Regions from separate parts of the Shewanella sp. DAU305 genome, predicted to be linked through region 2. Evidence: predicted binding sites of a transcription regulator. Region 2 holds the regulator's gene; each other region holds the start of a gene.

Region 1 (4,248 bases), 770 kb from region 2:
TTTCGACGATGAGCCCAGTAACCAATGGTATGGCGATCAATACTCGGATTGTGAACATAAGTAACAATCGTGTGGTATCGGCCTCTCAAACTTTTGTGACTCAAAAAGAGTTGGCAAACTACATGCAGCCTTCGGAGCAAATTGTGTCACAAAATGGCATCTTATATCGTCAGGCGAGTCCAGGCATGAATGAAGTGCGTGTTTTAGGAGATGGAAAATGAAACGCTACCTTTTAGTTATTGCGGCGCTAATGCTAACTGGCTGCGCTGCTAAAGATAGATATGTGCAATGGGAGGATGTGCCGCCGCCGAGTTTTCCTAAGTTAACGGCCATAGGATATGCGCCCTTAGCGACTCAACCGGCTAAAGAACAATCACAAAGAGTGTTGATGGCCATGCAAGCATCAAAAATTATGGCCTATCGTGAATTAGCAGAACAAGTTTATGGGCAGAAAATAACGGCAAACAGCAGTGTTAGTGATTGGATGTTGACGGACGATAATGTCAAAGCGTCGGTTTCTGGCGTGATCCGTGGTGCGCGGGTCGTTAAGAGTTATCCGGCTGGCGATCATTATGTCACTGAGTTAGAACTGGATTTTTCACAGGTATGGGCGCTGTATCAGCAACAGAGTCGTCCACAGCGAGTGAAAGAAGTCACGTATTTTTAGTCATTTCTACATGACTCTATTGAGCCGCGTACTATGCGAGTAGTTATGCGGCTTTTCTTTTTCTGCACAAGTATCAAAGTCTAATCTTTAATCAGAGCAGAGCTTAGAAGCGGGAAATACAGAGTGGGAATTGATGCGCCTGTTAGGCCTTTAAATCATTACCTAAACTTGAGATAGTTGAGGTCTTGCCTTTATCGTTATACGTAAGGCTGGAGGCGTTTCTGCTGGCTTGTAAAGCTTGAGCGAAGCGATTGAGACTGGCTAAATTCATCTCAATTAAACTGGCATTTTGATCGTTCAGTTCTTTGCATTCAGTTAATGCGTCTTTGACAACGGCCATTTTATGCACGAGTTCGGTTTGCTGAGTGAGTTGAGACTTATCAGTGTGGTTTGCCAGAATATCGTCATTAGTCTTGAGTTCTTTCAGACATTGTGATTTTTCGTTAGCAAGAGAAAGCAGTAAATCGGCGTTTTGGTCAACCAAAGCGCCTTTTTCCTTGAGTATGATTTGCTTAAGAACAGCCAAATGGGCGTGTTGTAGATCTACCAGTTTAGCTATTTCAGTCATAGTTACTCTTTATTCAAGTCATTAAGTTCGGCTTCAAAACTTGCAATATTGGCAGCCAACTTTTCAGGGTCAATTTTATAGCGGCCTTCGGCGATAGCCTGTTTAATTTCGGCCACTTTCTTTTGATCAACTTCAGGAAGGCTCGCCATTTTAGTCTGAGCTCCTTGAAGTTGTTGCGCTTGCGCTGTAATCACCACTGAGTCGCTTCTTTGTGGTGTTGTCGATTTTGTGGCAACTTGAGCAGATTGATCGCTGCTAGTTTTAGTTGCACCTGAACGAACTTGTGTGGTCGTTGCAGTGTTGAGTTTGCTAATATCAATTGCCATTTTCGGCTCCAGCGTCGTGTGTACGGGATTTCTTAACTGGGGTATCGGCAGCTTATAAAAAAGCTTTAGATTATTTTACATTCTTACTTCAACTTCGCCAATGCCCGTGACTATAGCATCTAGTTCTTTGTTTGAACTGCTATTTTTGACTCTGATCCGATCACCTTTATTGCCATCTTGTAGGGCTTCGCCCGCAGTTTTAAGTTCGAATGAGTTAGAACGAACATAAATAGATACCGAGTCGTTTTTACACACGAAGCATAAGTTATTGCTCAATATAGGATAATCCTTCGAGACGCGTCGTTTTACTCGTACACCTGCTAATTTACTTGGGTCATCAAACTCAGCGCCTCGTAAACTATTTTGCTCAATGTAACGGATTTCAACTTGGCTAGGGGAGATGAGTTCGCCAGGCGCTAAGGTTTCAGTTGTGACAACAACGGGGAATAAAATATCCACTCTAACCGAGATATAAATCTGCCAAGGGTAAGCGAGCTCTTGCGTATCGCAGCTGACTTTTAGGGTGTTATTACGGCTAATTTCCCTGTCACTAGCCAATTCAACCTTAATCGGCGACGAACATTGTGACGGCAGCATTCTTGCGTCAACTATTTGCGGCGAAATATCGACTTTGGCATTAGCGGGCACGGATATCTTTTCTGAAATAAGCGCTTTAGCTAATTCTGAGATGGCCGATACGGTGGGAACAATAGGCTCTGCACTCGCAAAAGCGGGCATGAAGAGGGCGAAAACACTAAAAAAACAGACTAAATTTACTTTCATAATGAAGAGACTAGCTTGTAACGCCAGAATGCACCTATACTTTTATCAAGTTCGAAGCTGACCACTGTAATAATAATTTGCATCACTGTCAGAAGATTGACTCAGTTTCGACTATGTTTATCGATAGATAAGACGTAAGCAATTAATATGCCTATACTCAAACGAGTCATAGGGCCGTACATAAACAGAACAACAAGGCAGAGTTATGTCGAGTATTCTTGATTCAGTCAACAAACGAACCCAGCTCGTTGGTCAAAACCGTTTAGAATTGCTGCTTTTTAAATTAAACGGTCGTCAACGGTTTGGGATTAACGTGTTTAAGGTGAAAGAAGTACTGCAGTGCCCGCCACTGACAACTTTGCCTAAACTTAATCCTTATGTTAAAGGTGTCGCGCATATTCGCGGTACGACTATTTCAGTTATTGATCTGAGTGCGGCAACAGGTGGTAGACCTTTAGCGAGTACTGAAAACTGTTTCATCATTATTTCTGAATATAACCGTAGCGTTCAAGGTTTCTTGGTCAGTTCTGTTGAGCGGATTATCAACATGAATTGGGAAGCGATTATGCCTCCGCCGCAAGGTGCCGGTCGTTATTCTTATCTGACGGCTGTAACTGAGATAGAAGGTGAATTGGTTGAAATTCTCGATGTAGAAAAAATCTTAGATGAGATTTCACCGGTTAAAACCGCTATCAGTGAAGAAGCCAATGAAAAGCTGACCCTCGACAGAACCCAGCATTACCATATTATGGTTATCGATGATTCTGCCGTGGCGCGTAAGCAAATTATTCGTTCACTCGAGTCATTGAACTTACAAATTGATACCGCAAAAGATGGTCGAGAAGCATTAGATAAGCTTAAAGAAATCGCCAAAGAAATGGACAATGTTGCCGATGAAATCCCTCTCATTATCTCAGACATTGAGATGCCTGAAATGGATGGTTATACCCTGACCGCTGAGATCCGAGATGATCCTAAGCTCAAGCATATTAAAGTGGTACTGCACACATCGTTAAGTGGTGTATTCAATCAGGCAATGGTTCAAAAAGTGGGGGCCAATGACTTTATCGCTAAGTTTAATCCCGACGAACTGGCTGCTGCCGTGAATAAACACTTAAGTTTGTAAGTGCAGTAGTTAGTACCTAGATACGCTTTACGCTATAATCTCGACTTTATAACATGATGGTTTCGCACTGATTTTGGTGCTTGCTATAGGATTTAGGATGTGAATGTGCCAAATAAATCACTCGCTGAAGCTGAATATAATCAATTTAGGTTGTTCTTAGAGCAACACAGCGGCATCGTACTGGGTGAAAATAAGCAATATCTGGTGCTCAGTCGTCTTGCTCCTCTGATGGGGAAATATAACCTGCCATCCTTATCTGATGTGGTTAAGCATTCGATGAAGCCAACGGAACGTGCGCTTCGGGCTGAAGTGATCGATGCTATGACGACCAATGAAACCCTTTGGTTTCGTGATCGTTATCCATTTGAGTTATTGCATAACGTTTTGTTACCTGAGTATAGTCGTTTAGGTCGTCCACTTAAGATTTGGTCGGCAGCGTGTTCGTCCGGGCAAGAACCCTATTCATTGGCGATGACGATTCTTGAGTATCAACAGAAGAAGCCTGGTGCGCTTGCGGGTAGTGCGTCAATTCAAGCTACGGATTTGTCGCCTTCCATGTTGGAACGTTGCAAAAATGCTGAGTACGATAGCTTGGCATTAGCGCGCGGTTTATCCGAGGAGCGTAAGCGTCAGTTTTTTGATGCTTTGCCTTCAGGCAATATGAAGTTAAAGGATAATGTTAAGCGTTTGGTGAACTTTAGGGCACATAATCTGCTTGAAAGTTATAGCTTACTTGGTAAGTTCGACATTATTTTTTGCCGCAATGTGCTTATTTATT
Region 2 (4,248 bases):
ATGTTATTATTGATGCCATTAGCCCAGAAGAACCGATCCAGACCTTGTCCACCAGTTATCTGGAACTCGATCTCAATACGATGATAATGACCTCTGACCGCACCATTTACGTCACAGGGAAAGATTTTAATATTCAAGGCCAAGGCCTTTATGCCGACCTCAACGCGCAAGAAGTGCAATTGACCAGTCAGGTAGTAGGAACATATGAAGCAAAATAACGTATTACTTGCCAGCCTAATGCTAATAATGAGCATGAGCGCCTTTGCTAAAGTCGACGACCTGAAACAGGAAGTCAAAATCAAGGCTGTGAGCCAAACGGCAGATATCAAAAACAACCAGATCATCTTCTTTGGTCCGGTTGAAGTCACCCAAGGTTCGATTAAAATCCATGCAGATCAACTGCGTGCATTTTCTGCCGAAGGTGAAAATAGCAAAATTTTAGTGGCCACTGGCAACCCTGCGACGTACAGCCAAGTGTTAGACGATGGCCGTCCAGCCTCGGCGAGCGCGAAAGAAATTCGTTACGATATGGCGAGCCGCACCCTGACACTTAAAGGTTTAGCCTCGTTAGATCAAGCGGGCAGCCAAGTGACGGGTAATTTAATCCGCTACAACATCATCCAGCAAAAATTGATTGCCGAGAGTACCGGCAGTGGCGACGATCGCGTGATCACTATCATTCAGCCAGAAAGCTATCAAGATGATGCCAAACCAGACGCGCCAGCAGAAAAACCTGTGAAAAAGCAGGACTCTAAATGACCCAAATCACCCTAAGAGCACAAAATCTGGCGAAGAGTTACAAGAGTCGCCAAGTGGTTAAAGACGTTAGTCTGACGGTAAAAACCGGTCAGGTCGTTGGCCTACTCGGCCCGAACGGCGCGGGTAAAACTACCACCTTTTACATGGTCGTCGGTCTGGTTAAGAGCGATAAAGGCCACATCTTTATCGACGATGATGATTTAACCGCAGATCCTATGCACCTGCGTGCCCGCAAAGGTATAGGTTACTTGCCGCAGGAAGCCAGTATCTTCCGTAAACTGACCGTCCATGACAACATCATGGCCGTGCTGCAAACGCGTAAAGAATTAAAAAAAGAGCAAAGGGAAGAAGAGCTAGAACATCTGCTTGAAGAGTTCCACATCACCCACATCCGTGACAGCCAAGGCATGTCATTGTCGGGCGGTGAACGTCGCCGTGTCGAAATTGCGCGGGCGTTAGCAGCAAATCCTAAGTTCATTTTGCTCGATGAACCCTTTGCTGGTGTCGATCCGATTTCGGTTATCGACATTAAAAAGATTATCGAACAGCTCAAAAGTCGTGGCCTTGGCGTGTTGATCACAGACCACAATGTCCGTGAGACATTAGATGTGTGTGAACATGCCTATATCGTGAGTCACGGAAACTTGATTGCCGAAGGAACACCCGCAGAGATCTTAGACAATCAGCAAGTTAGGGCTGTGTACTTAGGTGAACAATTCAGGCTATAGTTAATCAACCGGAGCCAATGCAGGTAATTTATGCCACCATTGGACTCCACTCAAGATGATAACAAGCGACCTCATCCAACAATAATAACGTAGGGATCAGCGGTAACATGAAAGCGTCACTCCAGCTCAAACTGGGTCAACAGTTAACCATGACGCCACAATTACAACAGGCCATACGTCTGTTGCAACTGTCGTCATTAGAACTGCAGCAAGAGATCCAGCAAGCCTTAGATTCTAATCCCCTTCTCGAGCTGGAAGAGGATCAATTCGACGCCACTAAAGACCCTGTAAACCAAACGCTATCCGATACGGATTTCAGTGAATCAAGCACCCTGCCGCCAGAAAAAGACAGCTCCACCATAGATACGGCAGAGTCGCTCACGAAAGAGTCCATGCCCGACGAACTCCCCATGGACACCACATGGGATGAAGTGTTCACCGCCTCTCCCAATTCTGGCCCCGGCGGCAGTCGTGAAGACGATATGCCCTTCCAAGGTGAGACCATTGAAGGCTTGTATGAACACTTAGAATGGCAAAAAAACCTCACGCCGTTTTCTGAAACCGATTTAGCCATTGCCACCGCCATTATTGATGCCATCGACGATCAAGGCTATCTCACCCAAAGCACTGACGAAATCCTCGAAGCCATGGGCAATTCGGAGGTCGAGCTCGACGAAGTCGAAGCCGTACTCAAGCGCATTCAACATTTTGATCCCATTGGTGTTGCCGCCCGCGATTTAAGTGAATGCCTGTTGATCCAACTGTCGCATTTCGCCGCTGACACGCCCAACCTAGAAAACGCCCGCATGCTGATCAAAGATCATTTAGATCTGATCGCCGCCCGCGACTTTAGGTTGTTGATGCGTAAGACTAAATTAAAAGAGGATGAATTAAGGGACGGCATAGCGCTTATCCAAACCCTCAATCCCCGCCCAGGTTTATTGATTACGCCCAACGATGACGAATACGTCATCCCGGATGTGTCAGTGTCGAAAAAAAATGGCCGCTGGGTGGTCGAGCTTAATCCTGACTGCATGCCAAAAATCAATGTAAACCAACATTATGCCTCGATGGCGCGCAGCACTAAAAGCCAAGCCGATAGCCAATTTATTCGTGGTCATCTGCAAGAGGCTAAATGGTTTATCAAAAGCCTAGAAAGCCGTAACGACACTTTACTTAAAGTTGCGAACTGTATCGTCCAATATCAGCAAGGTTTCTTTGAATACGGTGAAGAAGCCATGAAACCTATGGTGCTGAACGATATTGCCGAAGCGGTAGAAATGCATGAGTCGACCATCTCACGGGTGACGACACAGAAATACATGCATACCCCTAAGGGACTTTTTGAACTAAAATACTTCTTCTCTAGCCACGTCGGTACTGACGATGGTGGGGAGTGCTCATCCACAGCAATCAGAGCCTTCATTAAGAAACTGGTTGCAGCGGAAAACCAGAAAAAACCATTGAGCGACAGTAAGATGGCACAACTTCTGGCAGAACAAGGGATCAACGTAGCCCGCAGAACCATTGCGAAGTACCGAGAGGCTATGCTCATTCCGCCTTCTAATCAGCGTAAAAGTTTATAACCTACAGTGGATATCGGAGGACGTTTCTATGCAAATAAACCTGAGTGGACACCATGTCGAAATTACCGAATCGTTACGTGCATATGTAGAAGAAAAGTTTTCAAAACTTGAACGCCATTTCGAACAGATCAATAATGTGCACGTTGTGCTCAATGTCGAGAAAATGCAACAGATTGCCGAAGCGAGAATAAATCTTATCGGTGGTGAAGTTTTTGCTACTTCAGAGCATGCTGACATGTATGCCGCTATAGACGCCCTGATTGACAAGCTTGATCGTCAGGTTATTAAACACAAAGAGAAGTTAACAAAACACTAATAATGGAACTTTGTACCATACTGCGGCCGGAGTGCACTACCTGCGCCACTCCGGGCAGCAAGAAAAAGGTACTGGAACTCATCAGCGACTTAGTCGCTGCCCAGTACCCGACCCTCTCATCTCAAGAGATATTCGAAAGCCTAGTGGCGCGCGAAAAGATGGGGAGCACAGGTATAGGTAACGGCATCGCCATTCCACATGGTCGACTAGCCGATATAGATCAGCCCATTGCCATACTCATTAAGTGTGAAGAGCCGATAGCATTCGATGCTATCGATAAGCAACCTGTTGATATTTTATTTGCACTACTGGTGCCTGCAGACCAATGTCAGCAGCACTTAAGTACCTTGTCTTGCATGGCCGAAAAGCTGAGCGACAAGCAAATATTAAAGCAATTACGCAAGACGCATGATGAAACGGAACTCTATCAGGTAATCACTGGATGAAACTGGTCATAGTGTCGGGCCGCTCAGGCTCAGGCAAATCTGTCGCCCTAAGGGTACTCGAAGATCTCGGCTATTATTGTGTCGATAACCTTCCCTTGCCCTTAATCGGCACTTTGCTTGAGCAACTCAAAGGCAGTAACGATCTCGTCGCCATCAGTGTCGACGTGCGTAACTTGCCTGAGCAGGATAAAGTCTTAGTGAAGCAACTAGCGAGCCTGCCTCCTGATACTGAGTTAACCAGCTTCTTCCTCAATTCCAGCGATAAAATTCTGCTTAAGCGTTACAGCGAGACCCGCCGTTTGCATCCTTTGTCGAAGAGCCAAGTCTCTTTGCAAGAAGCGATAAAGCTGGAAGGGAAACTGCTCGAGCCTATGTCAAAACTGGTCGATCACTACATAGATACGTCGAATCTG
Region 3 (4,248 bases), 1.2 Mb from region 2:
GATCATATTTGGTTCCCCTACGCCCATACGCGTACCGCCTTCGAAAATGCCAATTATATTCTTCATCTAAAACAATTATTTGAACAGAGTTATCCCCATCATGGCCATTATCGGCTCGCACCCCAGAGTCAGTTTTATCGCACCCATGGGGATATTTGGGATTACCTCTATCGCCAACATCAAGTGGCCGATCCCCATGCACAGGTACCGTTTCTGCCTTTGACATTAGAGATGGGATCCTGGGCTTGGATAAAGAAAAATCCCAGACAAATATTTAATTTTGCAGGTTTTTTCAATCCGCAGAAAACACATCGTCACCACAGAATTTTACGCAGGCACACAGTGCTGATGCAATTTATGATGGAAGCGGCCTACGCCCAATCGTTAGAGCAGTTAACGCCTGAACGTTTGGCTGAACTCACTGAGTGCGCGCGGCAGTATTGGTATCGGGAGCCACAGTCATGACAACTTGGGTGTTATTGCGGGGATTAATGCGTGATCAGCGCCACTGGAATGGCTTCGATCAGCGACTGCGACAAAAGGGGCTGCGAGTACTGACACCGGATTTGCCAGGTAATGGGACGCTATCCCATGAACTAAGCCCACTTAAGATTGCTGACTATGCCCATGCCGTGTGGCTGCAATTGGATGAGCAGGTACAAGAAGGAGAAGCCATTTACCTTCTCGGCTTGTCTATGGGCGGTATGTTAGCGCTGGAAATGGCGCGCCAGCGACCTTGGCAGATAAGGCATGTATTTGTACTAAACAGCAGTGCGGCTAATTTATCGGTTTGGTATCAAAGATTTAATCCACTGAATGCATTGAAGGCGTTTTTCTTGCGGGCTCGGGGTAAAGCCTTACATCCCATTGAGTCGACGATAGTGCGTTTAACCAGTTTTCGTCATCGGCGAGACTGCGGTTTAATTGCCGAATGGAGTGAATTTCGCCGTGAATCCTCGCCAACTATCCGTAATGCCTGGCGGCAACTGTGGGCGGCTTTTCAATATCAGTGTCCATTGACCGTGGAAGTGCCGATAAGTGTACTCTGCGGTGACCGTGATGCGTTGGTGAGCATGGCATCGAGCAAAGCCTTAGCACAGCACTTTCACACGGATTTGATAGTATTAGCGTATTGCGGCCATGATGCGGCCATTGATGCCCCTGCAAAACTGGCACATTATCTGTTGGCAATTGTGGCGCCGACTAAGCCGCAAACTGAGGTTCAAGAGGATGATGAACCTGCCCATGCGCAATATGCCCATACTCAATATAATTGCAACGATTTACTGGAGGAAGAAATGGCCTTTAACGAGGCGATATTTTCAGTGTGGGATGAAAAAGTGCTATCCATTCTCCACAGTAAATCATCGACAGTAAATCATCGGCAATGAACAGCGCTAAGACGGTTAACTCATAATCGATTAGGCTTTAGCCACAACGGTTTGGCCTATCGGTGTTAGGCTGAGTAACGCCAGTTTAAGATGCTGTATTCCAAAGGGAATACCGATAATAGTCACAAAACAGGCTAAGGCATGGACCAGGTGACCTATGGCTAACCAGATCCCAAACAGCAAGAACCAAATAATATTTCCCACCATGCCTAGGGCACCTGTGCCTAAATCGTCACGTCCGGTTAAGTGACGACGGCTGATTTGTTCTTGGCCAAAGGGCCAGAAGGTCATTTCGCCGATAACAAAGCAGGCGCGGCCAAAGGGTATACCAATAATGCTTATAAAACACAGGATACCTGCGAGCCACCAAGCGAGTCCCATCACAAATCCACCGAGCACAAACCAAGCGATGTTGAATATTAAGCGTAATACTGCCATTGAAAACTCCTTATGTTACTTTTTTCGCCTTTATCGTCAGCTCTAATGAATGCTGTTAGCTTTGATAAACTGAATATATACCAATGACTAAGCGAGAAACGTGCCAATTATTTGGCTATTAATAATCAATGACTTAGTTCTATCCGTTTAAGCTTTATTTGTGATTTTCACTAATTCTTCGCTAAATTGCTAATTTCTTAAGAGCAGAAGAGCAAAGGTGGCGTTAAACTAGCCATTCCATCCAATGGCTTAAAAGCCAGAGTATTTAATCTTTTGAGTAGCCTGATGTTTGCAAATTCCCCCGTCGATATTTTTGCCTTTGCTGGTCGAGAAATATTTCTAAAACGTGATGATTTATTGCATCCAGCGTTTAGCGGCAATAAAGCACGTAAATTCGGCTACTTTTTAGATCATGAGTTTGCAGGCATCAACAAGGTGATAGGCCACGGCTCACCCTTAGCGAACTCTTTGTATTCCCTATCAACATTGGCCAAGATGAAAGGCTGGCAGTGTGATTTTTATGTTGACCATATTGCCAGCCAGATTGTTAAGCATCCCACGGGGAATTACGCTGCGGCATTGGCAAATGGCGCCAATATTATCGACTTAAGTGAGTTAATGGCGCAAAAGCTGGCGTTTACTCAGTCGCAGGGTGAACCTCAGGTTTTATCTGGCCACAATGTTAGTTGTGAACCTGATTTGCAAACGGGTAGTGCGCGACTGAGTTGCCAAGAGTATATCGAGACTCAGGTACTCGCGAATGAGCCGACGGCGCTTTTTATCCCAGAGGGCGGGCGTTGTTCCTACGCTGAATACGGGGTAAATGTATTAGCGCAAGAAATAGTGCAATTTGCGCAGGCGAATGATTTAGTCGATTTAACGGTATTTTTACCGTCGGGGACGGGGACGACGGCGTTATTTTTAAATCAGTACTTTATTCGTCAACAAACGGCGATTCGCGTTGTGACTTGCGCTGTGGTGGGCGGCGATGATTATTTACGTTTGCAATTCTCTATGCTTAATCCAAATACTCTCGAGCATCCACAGATAGTGAATGTCGGCAAAAAATATCACTTTGGTAAACTCTACCCTGAATTCTATGCCATGTGGCAGCGCGTTTGTGCCTCAGGTATTCAATTTGAACTACTCTACGATCCCTTAGGTTTTATTGTGCTTGAGGATTACTTACAGCGTAGTGAATTAGGTCATGTGATGTATTTGCATCAAGGCGGAATATTAGGGAATGAGACCATGTTGCCGCGTTATCAGCGTAAATTTTCTGGAGTATGAGAATTTTCAAAGAATAGTAATATAACCAGCGCAATAGATTAAGACCGCTTTTTTAAGACGGCAGATAGTTTCTTAAGATAGTAGATGGTTTCGCTTAAGGATTTTATAGGTACGTTGGCCTATATTCTCGAGGTTTTTTAAATCTTTTAGGCTAGGTATTACATCGCTAAACTGCCAATAGCTGATTTCAGCATCTAACATTTCCAGCATTTTTTTCGAACAACCTAAACATTGTCCTTGGCACAGTTGTGCTTCCGCTAAATTGAGCGGAATTGTCGCTTTGATCTGGCTTATCAAGCTTTGCATGGCGATTTGGGTATTGGGTTTTGGCATAGATGAGGTGCTGAACAGTATTCATGGGGACGAATATTAGCGGATGCTGCAGTGGAAATAGGTGATCTAAGTTGGATTTGACTCATTTGGTTCGGCAGGTATCTGTGTGAGAGAGATACAGCCTGAACCAAATGTGTTCGTCATGATGACGTAAAAAAGGATAGCGTGTTCGTGACATTCGGCTATCAGTTTACTTAAGTGTTCGGTACTGCGAAGATAATGGAAACCGATTAAATACACTTGAGCAAACGGGGTATTACAGTACTTATTTCTAACTTATCGTCTAATTTATTTTTTGACTTATTTGTTTGCGGACAATAACCATTTCATAAAGCTGATGGCTTCTGTACGTTTTGAAAAAGTCTGTCTGTTTTTACCTTGACGATCGGTAAAAGCAATTGAGGTTTTATTTACTGAGATTGAATCTACAGGGAAGTTCACTGTAATTTCATGTCCATTAATTTTGTATGACATATGCCACACTCCTTTTTGTTAATTCACCCATAGGTGAGATAGTTATAACTATAAAATATCCTTAGCAATTTGCGAAAGATTCGTTCTATTGAGTATCGAGGTTACCCCATCTTTGATTCATTAATCAAGAGATGCTTAATCGATAAATAATACATGCTGTCGATTATGCCAATGGACTAACTTGATTCTGCCAGTTGACCATAGCTTAATGACAATACTATGACAGTGTGGAGAACAGTAAGTTCACAGACATAACCACATGATTTTAGTGGTATCGAATGCTTGAGCTTATGGGGTTTTGCTTGTAGTAGGCTTTCTTTAT

Evidence for each region. The regulator sigma-54, encoded in region 2, starts transcription at its own class of promoters, with help from an activator protein. The targets are predictions, from matches to a motif close to GTTGGCACGNNNNTNGNNT.
Region 1: flgA (flagellar basal body P-ring formation chaperone FlgA) is a predicted target of sigma-54. The motif match lies at 2,481-2,499, and genes of this name have one in related genera.
Region 3: OX890_RS10310 (YccF domain-containing protein) is a predicted target of sigma-54. The motif match lies at 1,919-1,937, and genes of this name have one in related genera.

The regions. Positions count from the first base shown of each region.
Region 1 covers NZ_CP113808.1:2,026,228-2,030,475, forward strand. Annotated here, with positions in the region: gene OX890_RS08585 (FlgO family outer membrane protein) at 1-221, shown strand, start outside; gene OX890_RS08590 (LPP20 family lipoprotein) at 218-667, shown strand; gene OX890_RS08595 (flagella synthesis protein FlgN) at 810-1,235, opposite strand; gene flgM (flagellar biosynthesis anti-sigma factor FlgM) at 1,238-1,561, opposite strand; gene flgA (flagellar basal body P-ring formation chaperone FlgA) at 1,637-2,344, opposite strand; gene OX890_RS08610 (chemotaxis protein CheV) at 2,550-3,470, shown strand; gene OX890_RS08615 (CheR family methyltransferase) at 3,570-4,248, shown strand, end outside.
Region 2 covers NZ_CP113808.1:1,252,749-1,256,996, reverse strand. Annotated here, with positions in the region: gene lptC (LPS export ABC transporter periplasmic protein LptC) at 1-218, shown strand, start outside; gene lptA (lipopolysaccharide transport periplasmic protein LptA) at 205-759, shown strand; gene lptB (LPS export ABC transporter ATP-binding protein) at 756-1,487, shown strand; gene OX890_RS05475 (RNA polymerase factor sigma-54) at 1,595-3,073, shown strand; gene hpf (ribosome hibernation promoting factor) at 3,102-3,389, shown strand; gene ptsN (PTS IIA-like nitrogen regulatory protein PtsN) at 3,392-3,835, shown strand; gene rapZ (RNase adapter RapZ) at 3,832-4,248, shown strand, end outside.
Region 3 covers NZ_CP113808.1:2,425,144-2,429,391, forward strand. Annotated here, with positions in the region: gene OX890_RS10300 (M14 family zinc carboxypeptidase) at 1-465, shown strand, start outside; partial or broken gene OX890_RS10305 (alpha/beta fold hydrolase) at 462-1,417, shown strand; gene OX890_RS10310 (YccF domain-containing protein) at 1,422-1,829, opposite strand; gene OX890_RS10315 (pyridoxal-phosphate dependent enzyme) at 2,115-3,119, shown strand; gene OX890_RS10320 (hypothetical protein) at 3,192-3,452, opposite strand; gene OX890_RS10325 (hypothetical protein) at 3,753-3,926, opposite strand.